DNA from 4 places in the Moellerella wisconsensis genome. Region 1 is predicted to be linked to each of the others. Evidence: predicted binding sites of a transcription regulator. Region 1 holds the regulator's gene; each other region holds the start of a gene.

The links. Region 1 encodes CRP, which controls carbon source genes, mostly activating them, when cyclic AMP is high. Its sites were predicted from a motif close to ATGTGANNNNNNTCACAT; they were not measured.
Region 2: a site for CRP is predicted at 2,287-2,304, ahead of ompW (outer membrane protein OmpW). Genes of this name have one in related genera too.
Region 3: a site for CRP is predicted at 6,083-6,100, ahead of MNY66_RS04240 (CidA/LrgA family protein). Genes of this name have one in related genera too.
Region 4: a site for CRP is predicted at 4,551-4,568, ahead of gntK (gluconokinase). Genes of this name have one in related genera too.

What each region holds. Positions count from the first base shown of each region.
Region 1 is NZ_CP093242.1:263,838-272,321, reverse strand. Features, by position in the region: gene murP (PTS N-acetylmuramic acid transporter subunit IIBC) at 1-529, shown strand, start outside; gene MNY66_RS01135 (LysE family translocator) at 584-1,189, opposite strand; gene MNY66_RS01130 (hydrolase) at 1,496-2,473, shown strand; gene MNY66_RS01125 (YheU family protein) at 2,476-2,694, shown strand; gene MNY66_RS01120 (phosphoribulokinase) at 2,778-3,641, shown strand; gene MNY66_RS01115 (OsmC family protein) at 3,739-4,146, opposite strand; gene crp (cAMP-activated global transcriptional regulator CRP) at 4,463-5,095, shown strand; gene MNY66_RS17925 (hypothetical protein) at 5,105-5,233, shown strand; gene argD (bifunctional acetylornithine/succinyldiaminopimelate transaminase) at 5,343-6,572, opposite strand; gene MNY66_RS01100 (aminodeoxychorismate synthase component II) at 6,826-7,401, opposite strand; gene ppiA (peptidylprolyl isomerase A) at 7,864-8,436, opposite strand.
Region 2 is NZ_CP093242.1:1,901,310-1,909,793, forward strand. Features, by position in the region: gene trpA (tryptophan synthase subunit alpha) at 1-453, shown strand, start outside; gene MNY66_RS08430 (BON domain-containing protein) at 803-1,072, shown strand; gene ompW (outer membrane protein OmpW) at 1,505-2,143, opposite strand; gene MNY66_RS08440 (YciC family protein) at 2,612-3,373, shown strand; gene MNY66_RS08445 (SulP family inorganic anion transporter) at 3,468-5,216, opposite strand; gene MNY66_RS08450 (septation protein A) at 5,556-6,095, shown strand; gene MNY66_RS08455 (YqaE/Pmp3 family membrane protein) at 6,210-6,398, opposite strand; gene yciA (acyl-CoA thioester hydrolase YciA) at 6,917-7,342, shown strand; gene MNY66_RS08465 (TonB family protein) at 7,433-8,182, opposite strand; gene MNY66_RS08470 (YciY family protein) at 8,307-8,484, opposite strand, start outside.
Region 3 is NZ_CP093242.1:979,871-988,354, reverse strand. Features, by position in the region: gene udk (uridine kinase) at 1-469, opposite strand, end outside; gene htpX (zinc metalloprotease HtpX) at 732-1,688, opposite strand; gene MNY66_RS04255 (LemA family protein) at 1,714-2,277, opposite strand; gene apbC (iron-sulfur cluster carrier protein ApbC) at 2,567-3,679, opposite strand; gene metG (methionine--tRNA ligase) at 3,902-5,929, shown strand; gene MNY66_RS04240 (CidA/LrgA family protein) at 6,152-6,652, shown strand; gene MNY66_RS04235 (CidB/LrgB family autolysis modulator) at 6,646-7,341, shown strand; gene cdd (cytidine deaminase) at 7,551-8,438, shown strand.
Region 4 is NZ_CP093242.1:3,207,269-3,215,752, reverse strand. Features, by position in the region: gene MNY66_RS14000 (MrpH family fimbial adhesin) at 1-220, shown strand, start outside; gene MNY66_RS13995 (hypothetical protein) at 289-765, opposite strand; gene MNY66_RS13990 (winged helix-turn-helix domain-containing protein) at 768-1,772, opposite strand; gene gntR (gluconate operon transcriptional repressor GntR) at 3,529-4,524, shown strand; gene gntK (gluconokinase) at 4,835-5,371, shown strand; gene gntU (gluconate transporter) at 5,398-6,735, shown strand; gene frmR (formaldehyde-responsive transcriptional repressor FrmR) at 7,033-7,308, shown strand; gene MNY66_RS13965 (S-(hydroxymethyl)glutathione dehydrogenase/class III alcohol dehydrogenase) at 7,578-8,484, shown strand, end outside.

The DNA of each region.
Region 1 (8,484 bases):
CACCGCGATACTGGCTGGGTTATTCTTAATTGCCGTTATGTTTGGTGTACATCAAGGGTTTATTCCGGTATATCTGGCTTTAGTTGATGCTCAAGGCTTTAACTCACTGTTCCCAATTTTAGCCATGGCTGGCGGTGGACAAGTCGGAGCGGCTATCGCTCTATACGTCAAAGCCAAAAAAAATTCGTTGCTGCGTAACCAAATTCGCGGGGCAATTATTCCTGGTTTCTTAGGTATTGCTGAACCACTGATTTATGGCGTCACATTACCGCGTGTTAAACCGTTTATTACCGCTTGTCTTGGCGGTGCAGCAGGGGGATTCTTTATTGGCCTTGTTGCTTGGATGGGGCTACCGATGGGACTAAATACCGTATTTGGTCCATCAGGCTTAGTTGCTATTCCATTGATGACCTCAGCCAGTGGTGTTTTTGCCGCAATGAGCGTGTATGTCATCGGGTTATTAATCGCGTATTTATGTGGCTTTATTTTCACGTATTTCTTTGGCAGTAAAAATACCGATTTAACCTAATATCGTGATAACAGAGAAGGAACAATAAATAAGGTTCCTTCTCTATCACCGACACTATTCTAGCCAAATTAATGGTACACACAGCGCAGTAAATAATCCCATCATAATATTAAAAACAAACCATGCTTGGCGGCTTCGAAGAAAACGGCCGATTAATGCACCACTTGCCATCCAAATTAACCCTGCCACCAAATTTACACTGATCATCGCAATGCTCATGACCACAATCGATGAAAAGAATTGATCGCCTGCTAAGCTATAACTACCCACTGCGCCTAATCCCATCAACCATGCTTTAGGATTCAAAAACTGCAATAATCCGCCCTGATACCAAGTCACAGGCCGCGATAGATTTGATTCTGTTTTAACTGGAGCATAATTTGCACTGGCTGTTTTCCACGCTAACCACAGTAAATAAACACTGCCTGCAATTTTCATCAATAAATGCAGCGCGGGATAAATCAATAATAAGGCCGCAACGCCAAAAGCCGATAAATACAGAATAGATTGCATTCCTAACATAATACCCACGAGTAACATTAAGGTTCGGCGAAAACCATAATTAGCCGCGGATGAGGTTAATAACACGTTATTCGGTCCCGGTGTAATTGCAGCAATAAATAAAAACGTAAGCAGAGAAAAAATTAGCCCGATAGTCATGTATAATCCTTATTCTATTGTGCATATACCGGACATACCTCAAGATGTGGGTATATTTGCTATTATAGCTTCGCGGCTCATCACCGCGCGCGATAAGAGCGGTCATCTGTCCGCTATTATTAAAGCAATAAATGACATTGCAAAATGCGTAATAAATAGGCCGGATCAAACATCAGCGAACCGGATATCATCAACAGTGTTTGCCCCTTTCTTAAGTACGCTATGGGAAACAATGCTTGCATGATTTAAAAATAACAGTATGTTATCCGCCTCACAAGAGCGCTAATAATTTAAATTAAAAATGTTATGCCAGAGAATTTTCGCCCGATAAACTGGGCTAAAAACCCACATTTACAGACACTTTTACCCCGAATTTTTAGACGGACGCCAAACATTAAACCCGTTTGGCAACGCCTTGAACTTCCGGATGGCGATTTTATCGATCTCGCATGGAGTGAGCCGCCTGTTGATGCGATTAACAAACCACGCTTAGTCATTTTCCATGGACTTGAGGGCAGTTTTAACAGCCCTTACGCACACGGTATGCTAGAAACAGCTCAAAAACATGGCTGGCTGGGGGTGATCATGCATTTTCGTGGCTGCAGTGGAGAGCCAAATCGCCAACAACGGATTTACCACTCTGGAGAAACTAGCGATGCGCGCTATTTTTTACATTGGCTAACCAAAACTTTTGGTAAAGCGCCAACTGCGGCTGTCGGATATTCACTCGGTGGTAATATGCTCGCGTGCTATTTAGCGGAAGCAGGCAATCAAGCCGAATTAGATGCTGCCGTCGTTGTTTCTGCACCATTAATGCTGGAAGCCTGTTCCCTGCGAATGGAAAAAGGCGTTTCACGCTTTTATCAACGCTATTTATTAAACGGGCTTAAACGCAATGCAACGCGCAAATTAGTCCGTTATCCGGGATCATTACCGCTTAATTTAATTCAATTAAAGAAATTAAAGAAAATCAGAGATTTTGATGATGTGATCACCGCTAAAATTCATGGTTTTTGCGATGCCGATGATTATTATCGCCGTTGTAGCGCCCTTCCTCGGTTACCACAAATCACCAAACCAACATTAATTATTCATGCTAAAGACGATCCTTTTATGGCACCAGAAGTAGTACCTAATTTAGCGTTATTACCTGATAACATTGAATATCAAATGACTGAGCATGGTGGGCATGTGGGATTTGTTAGTGGTACATTCAAGCGCCCAGAAATGTGGTTAGAACAGCGCATTCCACAATGGTTATCTCCTTATTTGGATAAAAAATAATTATGATTATTCCATGGCAAGATATCGCAGCTGATACGCTAGAAAGTTTGATAGAAAGTTTTGTTTTGCGCGAAGGTACTGATTATGGTGCACAAGAAAAATCGCTCGAACAGAAAGTGAATGATGTAAAACGGCAGTTAGCCGCAGGAGAAATTGTGTTAGTCTGGTCAGAATTGCATGAATCGGTTAATTTTATGCCGAAAGATCAATTTCGCCCGTAATTATTCACAGCACTCTGTCACTGTCTAATCACCGATTTTACCGATAGAGCAACCTGTGGAAGCGTAACAGGGAGTCTCCATTAATGTCGCAAAAACACCCAATTATTGCCGTCACTGGTTCAAGTGGTGCTGGTACAACCTCAACTAGCGTAGCTTTCCGTAAAATATTCAATCAATTAAATATCAGCGCTGCTTCAATTGAAGGTGATAGTTTTCACCATTATACGCGACCTGAAATGGATATGGCCATCCGCAAAGCCCGTGAGCAAGGCCGCCATATCAGCTATTTTGGCCCTGAAGCTAATGATTTTTCGTTACTGGAACAAACCTTAGTTGATTATGCTAAAACGGGCACTGGCCGCAGTCGAAAATATCTACATACCTACGATGAAGCCGTCCCTTATGGCTTGCAGCCGGGAATTTTCACGCCATGGGAACCATTGCCCGACAATACGGATATTCTTTTTTATGAGGGCCTACATGGCGGTATTGTAACGCCGGAGCATAATGTAGCACAGCACGTTGATCTATTAGTTGGGGTCGTACCAATTGTTAACTTGGAATGGATTCAGAAATTAATTCGTGACACGACAGAACGGGGTCATTCTCGAGAAGCAGTGATGGATTCAGTGGTGCGCTCAATGGGGGATTATATTAATTTCATTACTCCCCAATTTTCTCGCACTCATATCAACTTTCAACGTGTTCCGACAGTCGATACCTCCAATCCATTTGAAGCCCAAGCCATTCCTTCACAGGATGAAAGTTTTATTGTAATCCGCTTTAATGGCTTATCACATATTGATTTTCCATACTTATTATCGATGATCAACGGATCTTTTATATCAGCAATGAACACTATTGTTGTTCCGGGCGGTAAATTAAGCTTAGCAATGGAATTAATAATGACGCCATTAGTCGAAAAATTAATAAGTGGTAAGAAATAATAATTAAATTGATGCCCTCTTTTATTAAAAACAGTTTATTGTTGATAATTTATTGTGATGGGCATCAAACTTTAAAAAAGTTTAGTAAAAATAAAATTTATTTTAGATTTCTAATTTCAAAACTGTGAGTTACTTTTACCGCTTTTTCTAACATCATAGAAACAGAACAATATTTATCAGCAGAAAGTTTTACTGCTCGTTCAACCATTTTATCGTTTAAGTCATTACCGGAAACAATAAAATGAAGATTAATATAAGTAAAATAACGTGGTATTTCTTCACGACGCTCAGAAGTTAATTTAACTTCACAATCAGTCACTTCATTGCGTCCCTTTTTTAAAATAGATACCACATCAATCGCGCTACATCCGCCAACCGCCATTAAAACCATTTCCATTGGGCTAGGTGCTTTATCTCCAGAATTACCATCCATCATTAATTGATGGCCTGATGCTGACTCACCTAAAAAAGAAAGACCTTCAACCCACTTAACTCTTGCTTCCATGATAATACTCCGCCATATAAATTGATTTTATATTAACTAAAAGACTACCCTTTCATATAATCGCTGGCAATCTGATTACAGATTTATTAAGCTGAAACGAGACAACCAAGACTTTCAGTAATTAATATGTTAAAAATATAAACTGCTAAAACGGGGTAAGATCAATACCGAACAGTATAGTTAAATATATTATATGATTAATATTAACTTGCCTCATTGGGCTTATTAATATGTTAAGCTACTGACTTTAAGCTAACCCACTCAATAAAATTATATTTATCGAGTTAGCTGCAATAACATACAGAGGATAACGCGAATGATTCTCGGCAAGCCACAAACAGACCCGACTCTTGAATGGTTTTTGTCACACTGCCATATTCATAAATATCCATCCAAGAGCACACTGATCCATCAGGGTGAGAAAGCAGAAACACTTTATTATATTGTAAAAGGTTCTGTGGCTGTTTTAATTAAAGATGAAGAAGGCAAAGAGATGATCCTCTCCTATTTAAATCAGGGAGATTTCATCGGTGAGCTTGGGTTATTTGAAGAAGGGCAGGAGCGCTCAGCATGGGTACGTGCCAAAAGTGCTTGTGAAGTTGCTGAAATTTCGTATAAAAAGTTCCGTCAATTAATTCAGGTTAATCCTGATATTTTGATGCGCTTATCAGCACAAATGGCAAGCCGTCTGCAAACCACGTCAGAGAAAGTAGGTAACTTAGCTTTCTTAGACGTAACTGGCCGTATTGCGCAGACACTACTAAGTTTAGCCAAACAACCTGACGCTATGACCCATCCTGATGGTATGCAAATTAAAATTACCCGTCAGGAAATCGGCCAGATCGTGGGATGTTCCCGTGAAACCGTCGGCCGCATTTTAAAAATGCTGGAAGACCAAAACCTGATTTCTGCGCATGGAAAAACAATTGTGGTCTACGGAACACGATAAACATATTCAATGCCCAGTAATACCCGTGTATTAGAACATTCTGTAATACAGACTGTAGTACAAAATGTAGTACAAAATATGCGTGATAAAACATTACGATTTATCACGTTACAAATCGCCATTGAGCTGCGCGTATAAAATTAATTGTTCAATCTACGCCATAGCAAATCAATCGGTGTCAGAGATAAACCAGTGCTTATCATCACGATAGCACTGGTTTATTGTCAAATAACAAATATTTGCATTTTTATGCAATTAAACCTGCAATTGCCAGCTCCAATTTTTTCATGCCTTCTGTAATATCTTCAGTAGGAATAATCAGTGATGGTGTAAAACGTAGAACGTTTTGCCCGGCATTTAGCATCATTACGCCTTCATGGGCGCAAGCTTGTAATATCTCTTTCGATTTATTTTTCAATGGCCCAGTTAATTCCGCGCCAATTAATAAACCTAAGCCTCGGATCTCATCAAATACGGCATATTTGCTATTAATCTCGTGTAGATAATTAATAAATAACTGGCGGCGAACTTCAACGCCCTGTAAAACGTCAGGCGTATTAATAATATCAAAAGCCGCATTACCTACTGCGCAGGCCAATGGGTTTCCACCATACGTTGTTCCGTGAGTTCCTGGCCCCATCGCTTGTGCTATTTCTGCGGTAGTTAACATAGCACTAATCGGGAAGCCACCACCTAACGCTTTAGCTGTGGTCAAAATATCTGGAGTAATACCATAATGCATATAAGAGAACAATTTACCTGTCCGTCCCATACCACTTTGAACTTCATCAAAAACTAATAGCGCTTGATTTTCATCGCACAACTTACGAACACCCTGCATAAACTCAGTAGTTGCAGCAATAACCCCACCCTCACCTTGCACTGGCTCTAACACTACAGCACAAGTATGATCATCAATTACCGCTTTTAATGCCGCTAAATCATTAAACGGAACATGAACAATATCCGCAGGTTTAGGGCCGAATCCATCAGCATATTTTGGCTGGCCACCCACGGAAACTGTAAACAGTGTGCGCCCGTGAAACCCTTGTTTAAAGGCAATAATTTTTGTTTTATACGGATTGTGTTTAGTGATCGCATAATGGCGTGCCAACTTAAAAGCCGCTTCATTAGCTTCTGCGCCCGAGTTGGCAAAAAATACTTTTTCAGCAAAAGTGGCAGAAATTAATTTTTGCGCCAACGTTAACGCAGGTTCGTTAGTAAAAATATTACTAACATGCCATAATTTTTCGCTCTGCCGTTGAATAGCTTGGGTCAGCGCTGGATGACAATGTCCTAAAGCTAGCACAGCAATACCACCGGCAAAATCAATATATTGCTTACCTTGTTGATCCCAAACTCGGCTACCTTGCCCTTTAACTGGAATAAACTCAGCGGGTGAATAGATAGGCAACATAACCTGATCATAGGTTTGCCGATTTACTAAATTTGCTGTTCCTACCACTGATTCTGTCATAGCGCTCACCTAAATAGCCCTTAGCTAAACTGTATTGTTTATCTCAAATGAAAATATAATCATTAAATATGAATAAAAAATCAATAAAGGGCAACTAATAAATCAATAAAGTAAGATTTAATTGAACATAGGGGGGCTTATAGGAAGTGAACAACAGAGAACAAATAGAGAATTTTGCCATTGTTCATTGATTAAGGGCAGCCAATGAACTAAAAGCCATAGGCTGCACTACTTAGCATGAAGATAAATTTAATTAGTATTTAAGAAAATTACTTAATAATAGGTGGCCCTGTTCACTTAAAATACTTTCAGGGTGAAACTGTACGCCTTCGATAGGCAAGGTTTTATGGCGAATGCCCATAATCTCATCGATATCACCGTTATTTAACGACCAAGCTGTAACCTCAAATGCAGCAGGTAATGTCTCCGCCGCAACCACCAAGGAATGGTAACGAGTCACCGTTAATGGCCGGTTAAGTCCTTTAAATACACCCTGTTGATTATGGTGGATAGCCGATGTCTTACCGTGCATAACTTCACGTGCCTGAACTACCGATGCACCAAAAGCTTGCCCAATCGCTTGATGACCAAGGCAAATTCCAAGAATCGGGATTTCACCAGCAAAGTGTTTAATCACTTCCAGAGAAATTCCTGCCTCATTAGGCGTGCAAGGACCGGGTGAAATAACGATGTGTGTAGGTGCAAGTTGTTCAATATCTACAAGAGTAATTTCATCATTACGCTTAACAACCACTTCTACATCTAGCTCACAAAAATACTGATATAGGTTATAAGTAAATGAATCGTAATTATCAATAAGTAACAGCATATTAGCCTATCCGACTGATTTTTTATCATTATTTTAGTGGCCACTGACATGAAATAACGGCTCTGTCAATTAGGCGACCGGCTAAAAATGGCCAGAAATTATTATAAGGCGGCTATCATAGCACAGCCTGACGAGGAAAATAGCCCATTTAAATCAATGATACTATTTTTCACTGAATAAAAACTTCATGTAAATCATATGGCTATATATTACAAAATTATAACAACGTGACTATAACGGCCCCGATCATAGAAAAAATTCAACAAATCAAACCGTTATTGTTCGATAAACTTTAATCTATTTTCAAGATGAACGAAAAATAGAGAAAACATGAGATTAATAAGTTAATAAATAAAACGGTGAATAACAAAAGCAAGAAAAAACAGAGAAATGGACAAAAATAATATTCAACAGCAGATGAGATATTACCTTCACCTGCTGACTAAAATAATTTAATAAAAATTAAGGTTTTTTAACCACTTGAGCAGAAATAATGGTTATTGGTTCAACGGGAACATTTTGATATGGACCAACATTTTCAGTTTTCACTTTAGCTATTTTATCAACCACATCCATACCTTTAACCACTTTGCCAAATACAGCATAGCCAAAGTCGCGCTGGCCATGATCTAAGAAGGCATTATCCGCAATATTGATAAAAAATTGGCTGGTAGCACTATCTTTACTGGTAGTTCGCGCCATAGCAACGGTTCCACGCAAATTACGCAAACCATTATCGGCCTCATTTTTAATCGGAGCTCGGGTTTGTTTCTGTTGTAATTCTTTATTAAATCCACCGCCTTGGATCATAAACCCTGGGATCACTCGATGAAACGTCGTACCGTTATAATACCCCTCATTGACATATTGCATAAAATTATCAGTAGTCACTGGCGCTTTTTTATCATTTAATTCTAATTCAATGTCACCCGCAGACGTAACTAACTTCACATAAGTCTCACCTGCTGCAACCGCCATAGAAGAAACACTAATAGCACAGACCGCCAGTAAAGGCATAAAAATACGTTTTAACATTAAAGATCCCTTTATTATTACCCAATAATCTATTAATCAACTAATTCT
Region 2 (8,484 bases), 1.6 Mb from region 1:
CAACAAGCCGGTGTGGACTCGGTATTAGTGGCAGATGTTCCGATGTCTGAATCACAACCGTTCCGTGATGCGGCTATCGCACATAATGTGGCACCGATTTTTGTTTGCCCACCGAATGCGGATGAATCGCTAATCGCACAAATTGCAGATAATGGCCGGGGATATACTTATTTATTGTCGCGAGCTGGCGTAACGGGTACTGAAAAACGAGCAGAGCAACCATTAACGCATCTAATAAATAAACTTCAGCAATATAATGCAGCTCCCGCGTTACAAGGCTTTGGTATTTCTGAACCTAGCCAAGTGCGCGAAGCCTTACATAACGGTGCTGCCGGTGCTATCTCTGGCTCTGCTGTGGTTAACATCATCGCCAATAACCTGGCTGATCCCCAACGTATGCTTAACGCATTAACTCAATTTGTGCGCGAAATGAAAGCCGCAACTCAATTATAATTCAACCTAAGATTGCCCATAGAGAGCAGTAGATAACCATTATTCTATCGCTCTCTAGTATCTCCTATCTAAAGACATTACATATCCTTAAAGCTTTACATTTCATTTTTTTGTATTTATTTTCAGCTAACTTATTAAAAATGATTAATTAAGCAACAATAAATTTGTGTTTTGTCTGATTTTTATTGATACTGATATCGAGGTAGATCAAACTAACTCATTCTCTAGGTATAAGTTTAAGCAAAAATAAATATTGGATTATCTAAGATTTATTTGATTAATATTCTATTTCAGGAGAGATACGGTGAAAGCAATCAAATCAGTTACTGCAGTATTTATCGCATTATTTATGGCTGTTGCACTTTCTGCCTGTGCACCAAGTGCAAAAACAGAAGGTACTGGTGGCTATATTGACGATTCCGTGATCACCACCAAAGTTAAATCTGCGTTATTAGCCGAGAAAGATCTAAAATCCACGCAAATCAGTGTCGAAACCTTTAAAGGCCGAGTACAACTAAGCGGATTTGTTAACTCAAAAAATGCCGCAGAACGTGCAATACAAGTTACTCGCGGCGTTAACGGAGTACAAAGCGTTATTGATTCAATGAAGGTACGCTAAATAATAGTCCATCATTAAATTGATCCGCCCTTTAAAATCAGCTTCTATTGAAGCTGATTTTTTATCTTGCCAAAGCTATTCAATAAATAGACTTATTCGCCGTCTAGAAGACACGGTTATTGAAATATATTTAAAAAATTTTTATGTTAATCTAAATTTAAACTATATATCTGATTGCTATACAGCTTTAAGTTATAGTAAAAGTGTATTTTAAATGCCTGTTATATTTTATTGTTATTTATATTTTGAATCTATTTTCTAATCACCTTTTTCATTTTCTCTGTTTCTTATTAGTTTATTTATTGTCCTTACATATCAAAAAAATTAGTATCAAAGCAAATAGAGCGAAGATAATCATTAAGAAATAATAGACATAAAAAAACGGGGCGAACGCCCCGTGAATTACCACTAATAATATAATCGGCGGATCAATTAGAAACGGTAGCCAACACCAAACATGAAGACAAATGGATCTAAGCGAGTATCAACCTTAACTTTTTGGTCACCTGATTTGAATTTAACATCGGTATCTAAATCAATCCACCACAGTGACGCATTCAGCATCCAGTTTTCATCCAGCATATAATCCATACCAGCCTGCGCTGCAAAACCCCATGAGCTAGACAGACTTAAGTCATTTAATTCAGCAGCTTTTTTACCGTTAGAATTAAATTTTTCATCAAAGAAGAAGGTATAGTTAATACCGGCACCTAAATAAGGACGTAATTTATCTTGTTTATCACCAAAGTAATATTGCGCCATTAATGTTGGTGGCAAATGATGAACAGTTGCAATCTCACCCTTATTACCCAAACTAACTTTATGTTCAAAAGGCGTTGCTGCTAATAACTCAACACCGATGTTATCGGTGACCATATAACCAAAAGTCAGGCCAAGCTGAGTGTTATTATTAACATCAAAAGAGCCTACTCCTAATACATTTTCAGACCCTGCATTTGGACGCACAGTTGCCGTCCCAGCACGGAAAATAAAATCACCTTCTTGGTGAGCGAAAGAAATACTTGGCGCAATAGTTGCCGCCGCTAATACGATTGCCGCTAATTTTTTCATTATCATCCCATTCCTGTGTTTTTTATTCTTAGGAGAATATACCCTTTAATTATATTTTATGACCTAATCAAGATCACAAGTTTTAATAAATAGAGTCATACCCCGTCAATTTTCAATTATTATTCCACTGATGTATTTTTTATTTTTGATGTAAATCAATTTTTGATGGTTAAGCTAAAAATAGATAATTCTTATAGCGATAATTATTTTTTTTGATGTTTTAATCATCTAATAAGTAAGTTATCAATTTAAATTGTTACTCATAGATTTGCTGACTAATAAAATTATCTTTACTAAAAGTATAATTATCTGACTATTGATTAATTATCATAAATTTAGCTCTCTACATTTCACGGTGTATTTTTCTACAAACTCACCGACTTTTCGCCTCTGCTACTACCTTCTCAAGCCAGAGTCAGTTACAATTGCGCCCAATTGTTATGCAGCCCATAGATTAGGAGCAGTTTCATGTCCATTACGGCCAATTCACTTATCGGTGATAGCGTCAATTTTTTCAAAAATCAACTGAATGGCCTTCTCACGATATCGCTTCTCGCCACCGTGGTTAGTGTCGTTATCTATTATTTGATGATCCCCAATAAAGAGATGATTGCCGTCGTCTTCGAAGCACAAAATAAGTTGGCGGAATCAGGTAATGCAGGACTACAAGAATGGATTAAAGAATTATCAGACCAAGATAAAAGCAGCATTTTGCGGGTTTCTTTTGGCCTAATTTTATCAATTACCCTAGGCAGCTTATTATTGGTTTCTGGTACACTATCCTATATTCTGGCTTTATCTAAAGGCGAGGAAGTTAGCGGGCTGCAAGCGCTGTTACAATCAAGCGGCAAATTAGTCAGCATGTTTATATTGTTATTAGTTTGTTCATTATTGATCCAGTTAGGCACCGCAGTAATGATCTTACCTGGTGTGATTTTAGCCATTGGATTTTCATTAGCACCATCGATTTTAATGACCGAAAAAGTTAATCCATTCAGTGCAATGGCTCGGAGCTGGAAACTAGCCTATGCTAATTGGCGGATTATTTTACCGATGATTTTAATTTGGATGGCTAGCCAAATGTTGGTTGGATTACTTTTAGGGCATATCCCACTACCTGATATTATTATCAATGGACTATCTTTCTTTATTAATAATATTATTGCCGCATTTGTACTAATTTACTTTTTCCGCTTATATATGCTGGTGCAACCACCGCAGGCGCAATAGTACTAACATGATAAAATTTTTGGCTGTCAGCGTAGACAAACAATCTCCGCTGACAGCTAAATTTATCCAACAAATAGGCATTATCTCCTCCCTTCTAATCTTTCTTTATTTCCCCTATTTCTGGCGTAATTACTGTATCTTGTTTCTCTTTCTGCTGACTTAATTGCTTACTTTGTATCAGACGAATAGCAAAATATATATCCGGTACCACCAACAAATCATCATCACAACGATTTATTTTATTCTGTTCTAACCAGCGATTAATTGATGTGCGTCTGCCCGCCAGCACCAATGTCACGCCTTTGGCTTTTAAACTGGTCACGATTTCATTCAACGCTGAGAAAACACTGACATCATTATGAGTAAAACTGACTGCTGCATCGACAATTACCCAAGCTGGGCGCTTAGGCTGATTATCAAGATGTTTATGTAGTCGTTCTTTAAAATAATTGACATTAAAATAGGTCAAAGGCGAGTTAAAACGATAAATTAAAATACCTTCAGGTGAGTGAATATGATTATCATTGGCTATAGAATGGATCATTCCCTGAAAATCAGTACCTAATAACTGATCTGTTGGCCGAAAAATAACTCGAATAAACTGTAATAACCCCAATAATACCGCTAGCCCTATTCCGGTTATTAGCCCAGCGACTAATACAGAAAATAAGGTAAAAACAGCTAAAGTGAAGGCTTCTCTATTACGTTTTCGTATCGACCAAATTTGGCGAAAACTTAATAATGACCAAGTTGAAATCATTAATACCATGCCTAATGCAGGTAATGGTATATAGCTTAGAAAATTAGTTAAAAAGAGCAAAACTAATAAGATAGTCAGCGCAGCGATAACCGAAACCATTTGGGTTTTACCGCCCATCATATCATTGACCGCGGTACGACTACTTGCCGCACTAACCGCAAAACCTTGCGATAATACCGAAGCCACATTGGCTATCCCTAATGCCCTTAGCTCTTGATCTGCATCGACTTGATAACCATTTTTACTAGCAAAACTACGCGCCGTCATCATAAAACTGACAAAACTTATCACCGCTAAGTTTAACGAGGGAATAATTAACTCACGGATCAGTCCCGGAGGAAAGTCTGGCATCGGTATTGAAGGTAAACCCTCGCCCAGAAATCCGACAATTTCGATTTTATACTGAGTAAAATCCATCAACATGCTGATTAATGTTGCCAGTAACATCGCAATAAGCAATGACGGCCATTGACTACGAAATCGTTTAATGACTATGGTGATGGCTAAAGTTAATAGCGCCACAATGACTGTAGGAATATGTGCAATATGCAGTAACTGAGGGAGTGCGACCAAACGCTCTATAAATGCTGAAGGTAAATTATGAATACCAAATACTTTACCTAATTGACTGACAATAATCGTCAATGCAACGCCATTTAATAATCCCTGTAAAATCGGCTTAGATAAAAAATCGGCAAATGCGCCCAAATGAAAACGCGCCGCTAGAATACACCAAAATCCGGTCATTAAACTCATGACGATAATTAATTGCCAACGTAAATTTTCATCCCCCATCGCCAAAGGAGTTACTGCTGCAGCAATGACAGCACAAGTTGCAGCATCAGGACCAATAATCAGTTGGCGCGAAGTACCAAATAATGCGTAGGCAATCATCGGCAATATACAAGCATAAAGACCAATTATGGCATTAATTCCCATTAGTTCAGCATAGGCAATCGCCACCGGTAATGCCACAGCCGCTACCGACAAACCCGCTTTAATATCCGCACTAAGATAGTCTTTATTGTATTGTGCTAATACTTTTATTCCGGGCGCCCAATTAAATAACCTCGCCTTTAGCATAATTGAAAATTCCCTACTCAATTAGTCAGTTAACTCCATCGTTCCTTAAGTTATATCCGAAGCACATAACTTAAGCTAGCATCACGGCCAGATAAACTGGCATTGGTGCTAAGTTGATTACATTTGGATTGATTTTATCGTCTAATTACACGCAAAGTTTTAACATTCGCCCTAAATTACGCTAAGATAGCCAGAATAATTTGTAACACCAACAGTTAAGCGCTATTTGCACCGCAACGATGCAAACATATGATGGAATTAGCCATAATCAATGATCTTAGCTTATGACTATCGTTTGATGGCTAAATGACTTACAACAAAGGATCGGAAACAACTAATATGAAGCAACTGATTGAATTCATTCCACTCATTATTTTCTTTATCGTATATAAAAAAGTGGATATCTTTTATGCTACCGGCGCTTTAATGATTGCGACGGCATTAGCTATGCTTGTCACGTACTTGATGTATAAAAAAATTGAAAAAAGTGCCAAAATTACTGCGGGAGTAGTGATGGTTGTCGGTGCCTTAACTATTTTTTTCCATGATGCGGTCTTTATCAAATGGAAGGTCACCATTATCTATGGAATTTTTGCTTTAGCCTTACTTGGCAGCCAGTGGTTTACTGATAAACCCCTCATTCAACGAATGCTAGGTAAAGAGCTAACATTGCCGCCATTTGTTTGGACTAAACTCAATATCGCTTGGTCACTGTTTTTTATCGTCTGTGCGCTGGTAAATGTTTATGTCGCATTTTGGCTTTCAGAAGATATTTGGATCAATTTTAAAGTATTCGGGTTAACCGCAGCTACCTTACTATTTACGGTACTTTCTGTGGTTTATATCTATAAATATATGCCTAAAGAAGCCAATAAATAATTAGGTTTTAACAATACATCAATTAATCCTATTATTAATCCAAACTGGAAGTACTTTGCTCGAATAAAAACACCTGCTAATGCAGGTGTTTTTATATGCTGTATACATATTATGTTACCGGCCTAATGCACGGCGGATTTTTTCATCGGTTTTATATTGAGAGAGCGCGTAAACTGACCAAATAGCCGCGGGGATCCAGCCAATTAGGGTAACTTGTAAAATTAGGCAGATAATACCTGCAAAAGGACGACCAATAGTGAAAAATTGTAGCCACGGTAATAATATTGCCAACAATAGTCTCATAATCACTTAACCTCTGTTTATCCACATATTACTCATATAGTTTCTTTTTGGCGTATCAACTGTCCAGAACAATATTGGAAATCTAATCAAAATTAGTGGATTTAATTAAAATAGCTTAATAAATAGGTAAGATTTAATCACTATAGTAACCAAATTAGTGATTAAACAGCAACGCTAAGTACGCTTTTTTATCTATCTTTGCATAACCATAAATAAATAGATTTTTCTCCAAAGTATTATCGCATTGATTCAGCATTGTAATAACAAGCTATAAATTGGCCTATTTAGATAGTTTTTAAGTGTAAAAGTGGTGACGCTAGCTATTATTCTAGTTTATCATTGTTGAATAACCTAACTGGGTTAGTCATTAATTACTGGATAAATAGCTGCCGATAAGGATAATTATCAGCAGCATAGTTAACAATATCGTTAATTATAATTAATCTTATAATGCGATACCTAGGATGGCGCAAGCCATAATTTTATTACTACCATCATTTTATTGAAAAGAGTGATATATGCATTTACCGAATGGAGAGTTAGTACTTCGGACACTTGCCATGCCCGCAGATACCAATGCGAATGGTGATATTTTTGGTGGCTGGTTAATGTCACAAATGGATATCGGGGGCGCTATTCTGGCTAAAGAAATTGCATTAGGCCGTGTGGTTACTGTGGCAGTGAATGGCATTGAGTTTCAAAAATCGGTCTCTGTCGGTGATGTAGTGTGCTGTTACGCTCGCTGTCTAAAAACGGGAAACAGCTCAATCACAGTCAATATTGAAGTCTGGGTGAAAAAAGTATCTACAGAACCGGTTGGCCAGCGTTATCGAGCGACTGAGGCAACCTTTACCTATGTGGCTATTAATGATGAAAATAAACCACGTTTATTGCCGCCCGAAAAACGTAATTTCGTCTTAGAAGGTTCAGATTTATCGGCTTGATGGCGAGTAATTTAATTCATATTTGGTTTGATGAATAGATAAAAACACACCGGTGTTTTAATATTGAAAACACCGGTGTGTTTTATTGGTTTATATTTGGCTAACAGTTCCGTCAATTTTAAAGCGTATTTCAACAATTTTACCGGTTGTCGGTTGTGGTTTTTGTTCGTATAACCAACGGTTCATGGCTCGCTTCACTTCACGTTCAAATAATCCTTTAGGCGTAGCTTCAATAATTTCCACATTGGTAATTCGCCCGTCAGTATCGATATCATAACGTACTTTCACCACCCCTTCTTTGCCCAAACGGCGTGCCCTATCAGGATAACTAGGGGCTTGTCGGCGTAAGGCTTTTGGTCCACGCGCAGCATTACTTGACGAATTTGCACTTCCTTGGTTATCCGTTTTTACCGTTTGTGCAGCCGGTTTACCACTGTTTAGAGACTCAAGCGACTGGGTGTTTTTATCTGCTAACTTGTTTTCAATCGGCTTAGGAGGCTGTTTTTTCTCTCGTTTTTCTTCTTTCTTTGGTTTTGGCTTCGGTTTTGGTTTTACTTCAGGTTTTTTTTCTGCAATCGCAATCGCCGGTTTAACTACCGGGGGTGGCGGGGTCACTGGTTCGGGCTCTGGCTCAGGTTCTGGCTCAGGTTCTGGCTCGACCACAGCAGATGATGAGGCTTTCTCGGCAGCTGGCTCGGGTGATTCAAACGCCAGCATAGCAATAGTCATGGGCTCAGGGGGGGGCGTAACTTTGGGCTGGTTAAACATCCACGCCATAGCTAACCCAGCATGCAGAGCTAATGAAAGCACAATAATAAAAATCCAACGAATACAACGCATAGCCTAATTTTATCCTACTGCCGAAATTATTCGTGAAACATCATGGGCTATAGTTTAAATGCAAATAGCAATCATATTCAATAAGGATTATCGTTCAATCTTATTATTGTGCCAAAATTATGGCTTAAACCCATTCGTTCCATTCAGTAAATAACAGCGAACGACGGCTTTTATAAATATCTATCTTACGCATTGCGTAGATATGTAAATTACGCCGCGACTGTCCTTCTAGCCAACGGCGACGGCGGCGAGTGGCTTGTCTTAACATTCTCCAACGACCGACTTCATTACGACTGCGTCTC
Region 3 (8,484 bases), 720 kb from region 1:
GCTCATTAACATCGCGCTTAATTCGACGCATTAAACAGATATCTAACGGCGTATCGACAAAAATGGAAAAATCTAATTCTTCTCGTAAACGCTTATCTGTTAATAACAGAATACCTTCAATAATAATAACTTTTTTTGGTCTGAAATTTATAGTTTGAGGTTTGCGGGTGTGTTCGACATAATCATATTGAGGGAGTTCAATGGGTTGCCCAGACTTGAGCGTTTTAATATGCTGATAGAGCAAACTATGATCCATTGAATTAGGATGATCATAATTTACTTTTAAACGTTCTTCCATCGACACATCGGATTGATCTTTATAATAGCAATCTTCTGCAATCACGCCGATATTATGATCACCGACCTTTTCTCTTAATTCTCTATATAAGGTATTCGAGATAAGGCTTTTGCCCGATGCAGAAGCGCCCGATATACCTACAATGGTACAGTGATGTGCTGTGTCAGTCATGATAATTGGTAACCTGGTTTAATATAATGACAAAGAAATGCATAACATAAAAAATGTTATAATTGGCGGAATTATAGGAGGTTCTGGCGCGCTATTCCAGCACCATCAGGAATTGTCTTATAAAAAATGTAATTAACTCTATCAAAGAGCATCAGATAAACAATAAAATACACGCTGGTCATAGTCCTAGAAATACTAGCGCTGTATTAAAACCGAAAAGAATGACCTTGCGAGATTACACGGACGAAAGATCATATTTTGATTATAATGTTTTGCGCCCTTCTAATGCTGCAATCCGATTTTCTATACTAGGGTGTGTAGAAAACACTGAATCCCCTTTATTAAAAATATAGGCCGCTTTACGGTAAGCTTGCCCAGTACTTTGATGTTCATACTGGTTTGTTTCATGCTGTCCCGAAATTTTACGTAATGCACTAATCATTGCCTGATTATCCTGCGTTAATTCAACCGCAGCGGCATCTGCCATATATTCACGGGTTCGTGAGAGATAAAAATAAAGTATTTGAGTTATCCAAGGTAACAGGAAGTTTAAGAGCATTAATAAAGCACGTGCTTTATTCGCGGCATCATTGCGCCCTCGCCCAGAAAAGCCAATAAATAACTGACTGAATATATTGGTTACCGTCAAAATAACATTGGCTAATATTCCAACATATAGCGTTAATTTGGAATCGCCGTGAATAATATGTCCAACTTCATGGGCTAATACTGCTTGCACCTCTTGTCTATTTAGGTTTTCCAGTAATCCTCGCGTTACACCAACTAACGCATTCTGTGCGGACCAACCGGCTGCAAATGCATTGGGTTCATCAGTATCCAAAATATAAAGACGCGGAATATAGCCTAATGATGCACTTAAACTCAGCTCTTCGATAATATTACACAGTTGGCGTTCCTGAGGATTTAATTCACCGTCAGGGGATAACTGTTTAGCATTCATGCCTGCCAACATCAGCTTATGTCCCCGATAATGAATATAAATCAATCCTATAAGCGTTAATCCCAAAATAATAAAAGTCGCAACAGGTGTTTGTGCCAACGTAACAAATGCCCACATATTCATTGCAAAGTCTAAATAGGGATCAGGGTGGGTTGCGGTATCTGCCAATAATCCCACCAATAACATGATGACGATATAGCTTATGATAACCAGCTTAGTACGAAAATTATTTTTCCGAATAACTTCTCTGAAATCCATTTTTCTACCTGTTGCTTACTTTTAATTAATCGAAATTAATGCGACGAGATTCTTCAGCTTTAATCGTCGATTCGTCTAAACGCCAATAATCTTTATCAATCTTTAATGCTGGGAACATTTTAACGATAAATAATGCCGGCATTGAAGCAATATAGGCGCGATATTTTTCTAATGAGCTGTTATAGCCGCGTTTAGCAAAGGATAATTTATTCTCTGTTGATACAATTTCTTCCTGTAAATTGGCCATAATAGCATCAGACTTCAGCTCTGGATAAGCCTCAACTGCAACATTAATGGCACCGCTTGATACCATTTTAGACAATTCATCTTCTGCAGCTTTAGCCTCTGATGGTGCTACTGCACTCTTAGCTTGAGTCCGTAATTCAGTAATTTTAGTAAATACTTCGGATTCATGGCTCAGGTATTTTTTAACGGTCGCTAATAAACTATCGAAGACCTTACCCCGGCGATCTAATTGTACTGAAATTTCTGTTTCACTGGAGATTACGGCTTCGCGCATAGCCACAATGCGGTTATAAAAATAGAAAACTGCAATCGCTATCACGATGATTAAAATCAAAAACTTCATAATTATCCTTAATGACTCTTAACTCAGAAAATGAAATAAGCAGATTATTTCAGTACCAGACTATTTAGTACCATTCTACTGTATATCTACAATGAAGATATAGGAATTTAACTTAAGATATAGGTTAAAAGCTGGTTAAAATACGCGTTAAGATAAAAGCTAGGTAACTTATTAAAATATCAGCCTAAAAAAATGGCTTACTATAATAAGTAAGCCATTAAAGTTTAGCCGTATAATGAACAATAAATAAGTAAAAAACTATCTTATTGTTTTATCAAGAAAAAACAATTTATACTGCGCGGAAGGAAATTTCCGTTGGAATTTTATCCCCTTCCCAGAACATCTCAGCAGAGATGTTAGAAGCAATTTCGCGATAAATATCAGCAAATTCACCTTCTGGGTCACGCATTACCGTTGGTTGACCACGGTCTAAATCTTCACGTAATGAGATATGCAAAGGAATTTGACCTAGCAAACGAGTATGGTATTTCTCTGCCAGCTTTTCCGCACCGCCAGTACCGAAAATAGGTTCGACATGACCGCAATTACCACAAATATGCGCGCTCATATTTTCAACGATCCCCAGAACAGGCACATTGACTTTTTTGAACATCACAATACCTTTCATCGCATCGACTAAGGCAATATCTTGTGGAGTTGTCACCACCAGCGCCCCTGTAACAGGAATATTTTGTGATAGCGTTAATTGAATATCACCGGTGCCTGGTGGCATATCGATAACTAAATAATCTAAATCTGGCCATAATGTATCTTGCAGCATTTGCATTAATGCTTTGCTGGCCATAGGACCACGCCAAACCATCGCATTATCATCAGTTACTAAATAACCGATTGAATTAGTTGCAATTCCATAAGCCATAATAGGAGCCATATGCTGACCATCTGGCGATGTTGGACGTTCTAGCGTCGTCCCCAACATATTGGGAATTGATGGACCATAAATATCTGCATCAAGAATACCGACTTTCGCGCCTTCTTGTGCTAACGCTAAAGCAAGGTTTACCGCAGTACTTGATTTACCAACGCCACCTTTACCCGAACTGACGGCTAAAATATTACGTACGCCATTAATTCCCGGTAAATCATTCGCACGTTTTAGCGTCGTTATTTCGTGACGAAGTTTCCACTCAACCGCTTCAGCACCGGTGATTTTACGTAACTCTGCTGTTTTAGCTTCAATGAGTGCTTGTAACGGACCACGCCAAACAAATGGCATCACCAATTCAACATGCAGTACATTATTAAGCATGGCACAATGATGTAAAGCTTTGATGGAAATCAGATTGCGTTTCAGTGTGGGGTGTGTAAATGAGGCCAAAACACTGGAAACCTGTTCGGTTAGCAGTTCTGGATTGGTCTGCTCGGGGGATTTATCGCTCATCCCGGCTCCTTTATTTTTTCTTTATTAACCAACGATTAGACATTTGCATATCATAGCAGAGAACAATAAAAATAGAGATAAACGGATGCAGCAAAAGCCACGAACGGCAAAAATAGATTTTTCAGAATAAATGCCGATTAATGTTTCTCAGCCCTAGCAGCAATTGATTTGTTAGGTTAACATCAAAGACCCTTTTTAACTAATGGAAGTAAGATCCTTACTATGTCTCAAGTCGCGAATAAATTACTGGTAACCTGTGCGTTACCATATGCTAACGGTTCAATCCACCTCGGTCACATTCTGGAACACATTCAGGCTGATATCTGGGTCCGTTATCACCGAATGCGCGGCAAAGAGGTTCACTTTATCTGCGCAGATGATGCTCACGGCACCCCTATCATGCTGAAAGCTCAGCAATTAGGCATTGCTCCTGAAGACATGATTGCAGCAATGAACCAAGAACATCAGCAGGATTTTGCAGGTTTTGCCATCAGTTATGATAATTACCATTCAACTCATAGTGTTGAAAGTAAACAATTATCAGAGCACATTTATGGTCTATTAAAGAAAAACGACTATATTAAAGACCGCACAATTTCACAGCTATACGATCCAGAAAAAGGCATGTTCTTACCCGATCGTTTTGTTAAAGGTACCTGCCCAAAATGTAAAGCTGAAGATCAATACGGTGATAACTGTGAAGTCTGTGGCGCCACTTATAGCCCGACAGAACTGATTAATCCACGTTCTGTGGTTTCTGGGGCGACGCCTGAAATGCGCAGTACTGAACATTTCTTCTTTGATTTACCTGCATTTAGCGAAATGCTACAAGCGTGGACACGTTCAGGCGCATTGCAAGAACAAGTCGCCAATAAAATGCAAGAATGGTTTGATTCCGGCTTGCAACAATGGGATATCACCCGCGATGCCCCATATTTCGGGTTTGAAATTCCTGATGCACCAGGCAAGTATTTCTACGTTTGGCTTGATGCCCCTATTGGTTATATGAGTTCATTTAAAAATCTGTGCGAAAAACGCCCAGGATTAGATTTTGATGAATTCTGGAATAAAGAATCTAAAACCGATCTGTACCATTTTATCGGCAAAGATATCGTCTATTTCCACAGTTTATTCTGGCCAGCTATGCTAGAAGGCAGCGGCTACCGTAAACCTACGAATTTATTCGTGCACGGTTACGTGACCGTCAATGGCGCAAAAATGTCTAAATCCCGCGGGACATTTATTACTGCTCGTTCTTATTTAGATCAATTAGATGCTGATAATTTGCGTTATTACTACGCTGCTAAACTGTCATCCAGAATCGACGATATCGACTTAAATTTAGAAGATTTTGTTCAGCGTGTTAATAGCGACATTGTTAATAAAGTGGTTAATTTAGCCTCACGTAATGCCGGCTTTATTAGCAAACGCTTTGATAATAAATTGTCGGATAAATTAGCTGACCCTGCACTATATCAACAATTTGTTGCAGCAGCTGAGACTATTGGCGAAGAATTTAATAAACGTGAATACGGTAAAGCTATCCGTGAAATCATGGCGTTAGCCGATATAGCCAACCGCTATGTTGACGAACAAGCACCCTGGGTGGTAGCAAAACAAGAAGGTCGCGATCAAGATCTACAAGATATTTGTTCGATGGGTATTAATATGTTCCGTGTATTAATGACTTACTTGAAACCTGTTTTACCGGGGCTTGCGAACCGTACTGAAGCTTTCTTAAATATCGAATTAACGTGGGATAGCATTGATAAACCCTTACTCGGTCATCAAGTTGCTCCCTTCAAAGCGTTATTTAATCGTATTGAAATGTCCAAAGTGGAAGCTATGGTTCAAGCCTCAAAAGAGAGTATTAAACCCATTAGCACCCTAACCGGTCCATTAGCGGATGACCCGATTCAAGAAACCATAAAATTTGATGATTTCGCCAAAATTGACTTACGCATAGCGCTTATCAAACAGGCTGATTTAGTTGAAGGCTCAGATAAATTGCTTAAATTACAACTAGATATTGGTGGGGAAACTCGTCAAGTATTCTCAGGGATCCGCTCAGCTTATCCAGATCCTAAAGCATTAGAAGGCCGTTTGACTGTCATGGTAGCCAACTTAGCACCACGAAAAATGCGCTTTGGTATGTCTGAAGGTATGGTGATGGCCGCGGGCCCTGGCGATAAAGATATCTTCTTATTAAGCCCAGACAGCGGTGCTCAACCAGGAATGCAAGTTAAATAAACCTATGATTTGAAGCGGCGGGTGTATTTATTATCAGCCACCAACCGCCGAATAAATTAAGGTATAAAATACTAAATTTCTGAAAGAAATAAGTTAAAAATTAAATTAAAGCGGAGTTAATTTTAATTCTCCGCTTTTTTTATGGGCTTTTTTATGTGATCTATAGCGCATTTGCAAAGTTAATTGTATGATAAATGCATCTAAGATAACAGGACCACCATTATGTCACTCAAACAAGTGCTGATAATCGGCTGGCAATATTTGCGGGCATTTGCACTACTTTATCTTTGCCTCATTATCGGAAATATGATCTCCACATTGCTCCCGTTTGCGATACCTGGCAGCATTGTTGGTATGCTGATTTTATTCGCATTATTAGCACTCCAGCTTGTCCCCTCCCATTGGGTACAACCGGGATGCACTCTGCTATTAAAAAATATGACGTTATTGTTTGTCCCTATTGGCGTCGGCATCATGAATTATTATGGCCAAGTGAGCCAACAAATTGTTCCTATTTTAGTTGCTTGTTTTATAAGTACTTTTGTCGTTATGGTGGTCGTTGCATACAGCTCACATTATATTCATCGTGAGCGGCCAATCACCGGAGCTAAACCTGATGAAGTTCCATTACCTCCTGAAACTCCTGAAACTCCTGACCTTAATGAAATTACTGAAAGCCTGTTGACTGACAGCAAAAATCCACAAGAGAACAAAAAATGTTAAGTCATATCTGGTGGTCACTACCACTCACAATTATTGTGTTTTATCTCGCGAGAGCATTGGCAATAAAAGTTAAATTACCCGTTTTAAATCCGCTATTAATTGCGATCGCGGTCATTATTCCGGTCCTCATACTAACCAATACTCCTTATGAGCACTATTTTGCCGGAAGTAAAATTCTTAATGACCTACTGCAGCCCGCAGTCGTCGCACTCGCATTTCCATTATATGAACAGCTGCACCAAATTCGCGCGCAGTGGAAATCATTATTCAGTATCTGCTTTGCCGGTAGCATTATAGCTATGTTTACCGGGACCTCTATTGCTTTATGGCTGGGAGCAACACCAGATATCGCCGCCTCAATTTTACCTAAATCAGTTACTACCCCGATAGCGATGGCAGTAGCAGATTCGATTGGGGGGATCCCTGCAGTCAGTGCAGCTTGTGTTATTTTTGTCGGTATTTTAGGTGCAATGTTTGGCCATTCATTATTTGATACTTTACGTATTAAAACGCATGCATCGCGAGGATTAGCAATGGGAACGGCCTCCCATGCCTTAGGGACTGCCCGCTGCGCTGAAGTAGACTATGTTGAAGGTGCGTATAGCTCACTGGCATTAATGACCTGCGGGATAATTACTTCATTATTAGCCCCGTTCATTTTCCCGGTGATTTTACATTTATTTAGTTAATCGCATTTAATCCAAGATACTTATCAAGGGATCTCGGCTTCTGGATATTAATTTTAATGCTAAATCTACCTATAACAGCTATAAATTTGAGATACATCTCTCAATTATGAAACAACAAAATCTAATTTCATAATAAAAGTGAAGTAGATCACATTTGTTTATATGTAATATTGCCTAGAATGGTTGCAACTTTTTTGGGAGGGAATATTATGCACGCACGTTTTCAGTCAGTCTGGCCACAATTACCAGAGAAATTACAATCAGCTCTAAAACCTATTATCGATGATCCTGATTTTTCTGCCATGCTGACAGCTGAGCAAGTTCTACAGATCAAATCTGCATGCCAGTATCATGATGACGAATTAGCCTTTGCTTTATTACCTCTAGCCGCTGCTTGTGCAGTAACTCCTATTTCTCATTTTAATGTCGGTGCGATATCTCGCGGTGTTAGCGGTAATCTCTATTTTGGCGCCAACATGGAATTTAGCCACTGTGCATTACAGCAATCAGTTCATGCTGAACAAAGTGCAATTACTCATGCGTGGCTACGAGGCGAAAAGCAAATAGTCGCCATGACTGTCAACTATACTCCTTGCGGCCATTGTCGCCAGTTTATGAATGAATTGCGTGGTAACGAAAGTTTATCCATTCATTTACCGGGACGTCAGCCGGCCAAATTACATGATTACTTGCCTGATGCTTTTGGTCCTGTCGATTTAAATATCACCACATTATTAATGGATGATATTCATCATGGATATACCATTGAAAGCCATGACCCCCTAGTAAAATCAGCATTAAATGCAGCAAATCAATCGCATGCACCTTACAGCCTATCCCACAGTGGTGTCGCGTTACAGCATAAAGATGGCTCTATCTTTAGTGGAAAATATGCTGAAAATGCCGCATTTAACCCAAGTTTTCCCCCTCTGCAAGCTGCATTAGTTTTGATGAATTTATCCGGTAAAAAACTAGAAGATATTGAACGAGCAGTATTAGTCGAAGGCAAAGATTCAATTTTATCCCAATGGGCGACCACTGAGCTAGTATTGAAAAATTTAGGCTGTCAACATATTGAATTACATCATTTAGTTTAAGAAATAATAATATTTTTCAGTCGCCGTTGATATAAAATCAAATCAG
Region 4 (8,484 bases), 640 kb from region 1:
GAACATGGACGGTCCGGTATTAAATTTACGCCCCGATGGTAGCATTGGTTCAGAGATTAAAATCAATAATATTGCAGCAAATATTGGTTCTACTATTAGATTAAAGGCTAATGATAGACGAATAGTTAATATTACATCTAAACTTATTACGAGTAACAGTGGAATTTTACCCCCTGGAAAATTTTCTGGCGTAGTTACATTGGTACTTACTATTCCTTAATTTCATTTATTTCTGATATTATCAATAGCATTATTGATAATATCAATTTATTCATTGTAAGGATTATATTATTCAGAATAACAAATAAACCTTGATGAATCCTCACTTCGTAATATATAAATACCATCTTCATATTTAAAAAGTCGAGCATAATAACTGATATCATTAGCTCCAATTTGTATGAATTCACCTAATACATTATCAGGAATATTATCATTAGATTTCACTGTTGAGCTAGTGAAGTTTATTTTATAATTTCCTTTTTTATTTATTTCTTCATATGTTACATTGATACTTCTATTGATTATATAATCTTGCTCACCTTTGCTTACTGAACCATGAATACTAAGTATGCCTTGTTTATTATCAGATAGGATGACTTTATTTTTGGTTGACATAACCAAGGGAGCGGTATGATTTATTTTTTTATACCACACACTATTAACTTCACAAGTATAGACTTTTGGCTTTAAGTAATAAAAAGTAAATGATATTAAGCTTATTGGTATACAAATAGCCATCGCAGTAAGTATGCTTTTTTTCATCTTTATAGTCTCTGTTGATTAATAGAGATACAATTCATTTTTTTGTTATTAATTTCATCACAAACTCCGATGAAATAATCTCCATTTATATCAATGCTAGTATTATTATGCGAAAGAAAAATAAACTTATCACCTTGAGTACAAGATATATTATTATCATTAAATATCTTTTTTATCATTGTGATATCATAATCATTTAGATTTCTATGACGTTGTGATGATATCTGTAAACTACAATGATCTATTTTAGTTATTTCATTATACTTGGCTATTTGACTAAATGAAAAACTATTTTTTGAAGTGAACAAAAATAAGCAATATAAAAAAAACACTATGATTATAATAACTGCCCCGGTTTTAGTTTTTCTGCTGTCTTTAAAAACCCTTATTTTATGTGGATAAAAGGGAGTTTTTTTTATCTCAGGTACGATAGTAATAGATTTTTCATCATTATTATCAATAATCGGCTGATATGTTTTTACACAATTATCTGTTTTTTCATTATTTAAATCTTGATCTTTAGATGCCGCTATTTCTTGTTTTGAGCTTACGGAAACTTCATTATTATCTTTAGTTTTTATATTTTGTTGAAATGAAATTTCATCATGATGATCGATACTATCAGTATTCACCGATTCTTGATTATTATGTTCGGTAGAAAAATATTGCTTTATTTCACCGTCTAATCGAAATCCCTTTTTAGGTATTGTTACTATAAGCTTAGGGTTTTCACCTAATTTTTCTATTTTTTTTCTTATCTCGCTAATATAAGTATTTAAATTATTATTTGAACCTACTAATCCATGATTCTCCCAGACGTTGGTTAATAATTCGTCTCGAGTCGCTAAGTGTCCATTCTGATATAACGTAATTAATTCGTTAAATAATCTTGCCGCAGGCTTAGATAATAACTCTATTTTATTCTGATCACTTTGTTGACTTAAGGTACAGTCTTCAGGTGAGAATAATAGTGTATTATTAATGATATAGGTTAAATTATTAATCATGGTGATATGCTATATCTCTGTTTAGTGAAAATAGAAAAGTAATCATCTTAAATAAAAATAATCATCTTAAATAATAGAAAGAAATGATTCATTTCATCCATTACTTTTATTAAAAATTAATTCCATTGGATGGTTGTTGTTAATTATTAGCGTTTTTATCTTCCTAGTCTAGTTATTATAATATACAACTTCAAGTTTTCTAATATGTAATATCTTGCTGGTTTTAGTTATTAATTTTGTCAGGGATAGATAAATGTTAACTTGATTGATTGAATGGTGACTTGTTTTGGCTAAATCATTTAATTTATGTGATATATATGGTCTTTTAGTCTGTGTTTGTTATTATTCTGTAATTGATATGCTTCAGAGTAATAAGTTGAAATATCTTGATATCCAGCGTTAAGAAATGATTTAAATTAAATTTATTTAATTTTAATTTGAATTGTTATTTTTGTGTGGTGACTCTCAGTTTTGTTGATTATAAAAGTTTAACGTTTAGCATATTATAGTTTATTTACTCATAACGGGTGTTAAAATGTCATCTTGAGTTAATTAAATGGATTTTAATATTCACATTCTATTCCTAGCCAATAATTACCTCCTACCTCTATATAGCCATTGGTCAATGAATATGACTTATCAAACAAATTATTAACTGAGGCATAGGTTGATAGACCCTGACTCAATCATAATCTACTGGTAGATCAATTTTAGAGGAACCTGCAATTTTCTCATGACAATCCCCCTGATTATATGCCCAAGCACGGGCTTCCTTAATGGTTTAATGGATATAAATTTTCTCTATAAAAAGATTTTATGGGAAGGTAATTGAGAAACGTGTTTTATGCTTTCATGTTTAGGCTCGGCATAACTATAACTATAACTATAACTATAACTATAACTATAACTATGATGATAACTGACATCTGTTTGTATCCAATTTGATATTTGTCCATTAATTGCGACACCCAGCCCCCTATAATCAACTCGGCGTCTATCAGAGATGAACAATTGTACAGTATCACTATTATCTAAATGATATTTAGCCATACCTTCGCTACTTTTACGCCAGTCATAACCAAGACCGCCGATAATATCCCGCCGATCAGATACTACCCATTGGTATTTGTAGCTAAAGACCCACTTTCATCTTGATGGCGATCATCGGGGCGTTCGACGACCGAGTGATCGATGAATATCTTCTTTCCTGTGCGCGGCAAAAAAGAGCCGAGCGCGTTCACGTCAACTAATATCTAAACGTAAATCGGTTGCGTTACTGTCATCATCATAATGACTCGTGGATAATCTTCCAAATAACTCAGGTTGATGATTAGACGCCAGATCTATAGATGAGGACAGATAATTCAGTGCGGCTGGGCTGCAAAGGAGGTCACAAAGGTTGTTCTCTTTATTTTCATCGGGAGGTGACCGCTCATTAATCAGTGAAAGTGAGTATCGTTATGATTTAATCTATATAGCGAGTGGAATTAACTGAGATGAGTAGCAGAGTTAATTGAAAAAACAAGAAATAACAAGGTTATGTGATATAAATCAGCAAGTAAGAATTGCTATCTCATCTATGATCACAGAACATACTCTTCTGTTCTGTGATCATAGACTTTCAGCGCACAGAATATACGCTCAGATAGCGCAATCTATTTTCAGATAGGACAATCTATTTTCAGATAGGACAATCTACTTTCAGATAGCATAACATGCGCCTAAAGGTGTGGTATCAGGATAACTAAAATATTATATGAAGAAAAAAAGACCCTCTTTACAGGATGTTGCTGATCAGGTCGGGATCACCAAAATGACCGTCAGCCGCTTTTTACGTAATCCGGAACAAGTTTCGGCATCATTGCGTACGCGTATCGCTCAAGTGGTTGATGAATTAGGTTATATTCCTAATCGAGCGCCCGATTTACTCTCCAATGCGACCAGCCATGCTATCGGTGTTTTGCTTCCATCACTAACCAACCAAGTATTTGCGGAAGTTATTCGAGGTATTGAATCAGTGACCGACCGTCACGGTTATCAGACCATGCTGGCTCATTATGGCTATCGACCAGAGCAAGAAGAAGAACGCTTATTATCGTTACTGTCTTACAATATAGATGGACTCATTCTGGCGGAAAGAACGCATACCGAGCGCACCTTGAAAATGTTGAAAACTGCCGGTATTCCGGTGGTGGAAATCATGGATAGCGTGTCTCCTTGCCTTGATGTTGCGGTAGGGATCGATAACTTTGCGGCTTCGCAACAAATGACCACAGAGATGATTAAACGAGGATGTCGGCGGGTGATCTATCTAGGGGCGCGTCAAGATGAACGTACATTAATTCGACTCGCAGGATATGAAAAGGCGATGCACGATGCCGGATTAGTGGCTGGTAATGTTATGACGCCGGTCAGTTCATCCTATTCATTAGGGGTTGAATTACTGCATGCCGCCCGTGAAAAATACCCTGATGTTGACGGTCTATTTTGTACCAATGATGATATTGCGATTGGTGCTATTTTTGAGTGTCAGCGGCTGGGGATCAAAATTCCCAAGCAATTAGCTATTGCCGGTTTTCATGGTCACGATGTTGGACAAGTCATGAGCCCAAAACTGGCGAGTATTCTAACGCCCAGGGATAAATTAGGACGCAAAGCCGCAGAAGTGTTGTTAGCCAGAATAAAAGGGAAATCACTCCCCCGTAAATTATTTGACGTCGGTTTTGAGTTGCTGCCAGGGGAAAGTATCTAATTAGCAAGACGGTTATCCGCTGATTAGTGAGATAACCATCACAATTCCATCTCTTTTTTAGGGTCTTTGATTGCCAAATATAGTTTGGCTACTGATAATGTACTCGCTACTGTTACCGGTAACAAAAAATAAAAAATTAACTAAAAAAGTATTTATAGCCGCGATAATTTGCGTTGCAGACAGCCAAATAAGACTAACTGCTCCTAGCACTCAGGTTAATTCTTGATGGATTAGCTCTAGTTTTACCAAGAAAGTGGGCTATCTACAGGCAAAGATTGCTGGATATTAAAAAAATACCAAGGAGTTCTTAATGAGTGATACCCAAAAACAACACTATGCATTTGTCCTGATGGGGGTATCAGGCAGCGGTAAATCAGCGGTTGCAAATGGCGTTGCACAACAGCTGGGTGCCGCATTTTTAGATGGCGATTTTTTACATCCAAGGGCCAATATTCAGAAAATGGCCGCGGGCCATGCACTCAATGACCAAGATCGTACACCGTGGTTAACCGCATTAAACGATGCCATTTTTGCCATGCAACGCACCAATCAAGTGTCTTTAATTGTCTGCTCTGCTTTGAAAAAAGAATATCGAGATAGACTAAGAGACGGCAATAAGAACTTGTTTTTCCTCTATATGCAAGGCGATTTTGACTTGATTGAAAGTCGCCTTAAAAGCCGTAAAGGACACTTCTTCAAACCTGAAATGTTAGTTTCTCAATTTCAGACGTTGCAAGAACCTAGTCAGGATGAAACTGATGTCCGCGCAATAGATATTCGTTTACCACTCGATGAAGTGATCGCGAATACGGGTGCTGTCATCCAACATATTGTTTCTGGAGAATAATTATGACAGTCCCCACAGTTGAAGCGCTGAGTACCATGACACTGGTATTAACCGCGGTTGGATCGGTTGTTTTACTCTTATTTTTAGTCATGTATGCCCGTTTACATGCATTTGTGGCGTTGATGATTGTATCGATTGGCGCGGGGTTATTCTCCGGCATGCCAGTACAGCAAATCACTGAAACCATGCAAAAAGGAATGGCAGGTACCTTAGGGTTTTTAGCCATTGTGGTCGCATTAGGCGCTATGTTCGGTAAAATTCTGCATGAAACCGGAGCATTAGACCAAATCGCCGCCAAATTATTGAATACCTTCGGAGAAAAACGCGCTCACTATGCCGTCGGTATTGCCGGGCTGATTTGTGCATTACCTTTATTCTTTGATGTGGCTGTGGTGCTATTGATTGGCGTGGTTTTTGCGGTAGCAAATCGTACCGGCCATAACGTGGTTCGCTTGGCTATCCCCTTGTTTGCAGGAGTTGCGGCGGCCGCCGCATTCTTATTACCGGGACCAACACCGATGCTGGTTGCCTCACAAATGGGGGCTGATTACGGCTGGATGATCTTGATTGGGGCGTGTGCCGCGATCCCCGGTATGATCCTCGCCGGTCCATTATACGGTAACTTTATTAGTAAATTTGTGACTATTGATATTCCAGCAGATTATCAGGCGCCCAATACAGACCACACTAAAATGCCAAGTTTTGGGTTTAGTTTATCTTTAGTGCTATTCCCATTAGTGTTAGTCGGATTAAAAACCATAGGTACACATTTTGTCACCGCAGGCTCTACGGTTGAACATTGGTTAGAATTTATTGGCCATCCCTTTACCGCTTTATTATTAGCGTGTCTATTAGCGATTTATGGCCTTGGATTCCGCTACGGTATGAGCAAAGATAAAGTGATGGAAGTGTGCTCCTCGGCTATCCAACCGGCAGGTATTATTCTGTTAGTCACTGGGGCGGGTGGGGTATTTAAACAAGTCCTGATTGACTCGGGTGTAGGCCCAGCACTCGGTGATTCATTGATTGGTGCCGGCCTGCCTATTGCATTTGCTTGCTTTATTTTGGCGGGGGCCGTGCGAGTGATCCAAGGCTCTGCGACAGTCGCATGTTTAACCACAGTAGGCTTGGTTCTGCCGGTGATTAGTGAATTAGGTTACTCTGGCGGACAGCTAGCCGCATTAGCCATTTGTATCTCTGGGGGATCTTTAATTCTTAGCCACGTCAATGACTCAGGTTTCTGGCTATTCGGTAAATTTACCGGCGCTACGGAAGCTCAAACCCTGAAAACGTGGACCATGATGGAAACCATTTTGGGCACCACGGGAGCGATTGTCGGCATGATCTTCTTTGCTTTCTTATAAGCTAACTTTCTTATAGGCTAATAAGCTAAGCACTGAAACCAGAGGCTAGATGAGACAGTTATATCCATCTCATTGATTCAATCGAGTTCAAAACATGGCTCTGTTAGGTTAATCACCGACAGAGCCATTTTTTATAGCTAATTTCATACAGTTCACGCATTTCGATGTGAGCCCCATTCAGTACTCGCCCCGTGTTAACTCTGCGCCAATGAGGCTCACACCGTGACAGTCGGTAAATCTTATACTATACTGCAAGTAAATATGTATACTCCCCCCGAGTATATTAAAGGGATCACGATGCCACATTCACCGAAAGAAAAAAAAGCGGTTTTGACCCGCGTTCGTAAGATTAAAGGGCAAATGAATGCCTTGGAAGTGGCGTTAGAAGCCCATGCAGACTGCCGTGCAGTATTGCAGCAGATTGCAGCTATTCGTGGGGCGATCAATGGCTTAATGGCGGGAGTATTGGAAAGCCACTTGCGCCAAGAATTAACCAATATTCATCCTGATCCAGCACAGCAACAAGATTCTATCGAAGATGCGGTCGCGTTGATTCGAACATATTTACGTTAAGTTTGGGCGGTTTTTCTAGCGACCTCTGTTCGGATAAACCCCCCACAATTCACCCAATAACTCATAGAGAGACTCAACATCGCGCAATATGCCATAGCATACAAACCGTAGCCTATCGGCAGCATATCAGTAGCCTAGCACCGCGCAGTTTTACCAGACAATGGTAACAATCTGCCTATGTGCTTTATATCTATGTGCTTTATGTCTATACGTTTTATGTCTATGCGCTGTATTCATTACCCTGTTGAGCCTCTTTACAAGGAGCATTTATGAAATCACGCGCAGCGGTAGCATTCGGCCCAGGACAACCCCTGAAAATTGTTGAAATTGATGTTATGCCCCCACAAGCCGGCGAAGTGCTGATCAAAGTGAGCCATACCGGGGTTTGCCATACCGATGCCTTTACATTATCCGGTGACGACCCTGAAGGCGTATTCCCAGCGGTTCTGGGCCATGAAGGTGCCGGCGTCGTGGTTGAAGTCGGCGAAGGCGTGACTAGCGTAAAACCGGGTGACCACGTGATCCCACTATATACCGCAGAATGTGGCGAATGTTTATTCTGTAAATCAGGCAAAACTAACCTGTGTGTCTCGGTACGCGCCACCCAAGGCAAGGGCGTCATGCCTGATGGCACCACGCGTTTTTCTTATAATGGCGAGCCGATTTATCATTATATGGGCTGCTCAACCTTTAGTGAGTACACCGTAGTTGCTGAAGTATCTTTAGCGAAAATTAATCCCGAAGCGAACCATGAACAAGTATGCTTATTAGGCTGCGGTGTAACCACCGGGATTGGTGCGGTACATAATACAGCAAAAGTACAACCGGGAGATTCTGTGGCTGTTTTTGGTCTCGGCGGCATTGGTCTGGCGGTGATCCAAGGTGCGCGCCAAGCGAAAGCCGGCCGTATTTTTGCTATCGATACTAACCCTGAAAAATTTGCGTTAGCCCAGCAATTTGGTGCCACTGACTGTTTGAATCCCAAAGATTACGACAAACCTATTCAACAGGTTCTGATTGAAATGACAGAATGGGGCGTTGATCACACCTTTGAATGCATCGGCAACGTTAATGTCATGCGTGCTGCGCTTGAAAGCGCACATCGCGGCTGGGGACAGTCAATTGTGATTGGAGTGGCGGGCGCGGGACAAGAAATTTCTACCCGGCCTTTCCAGT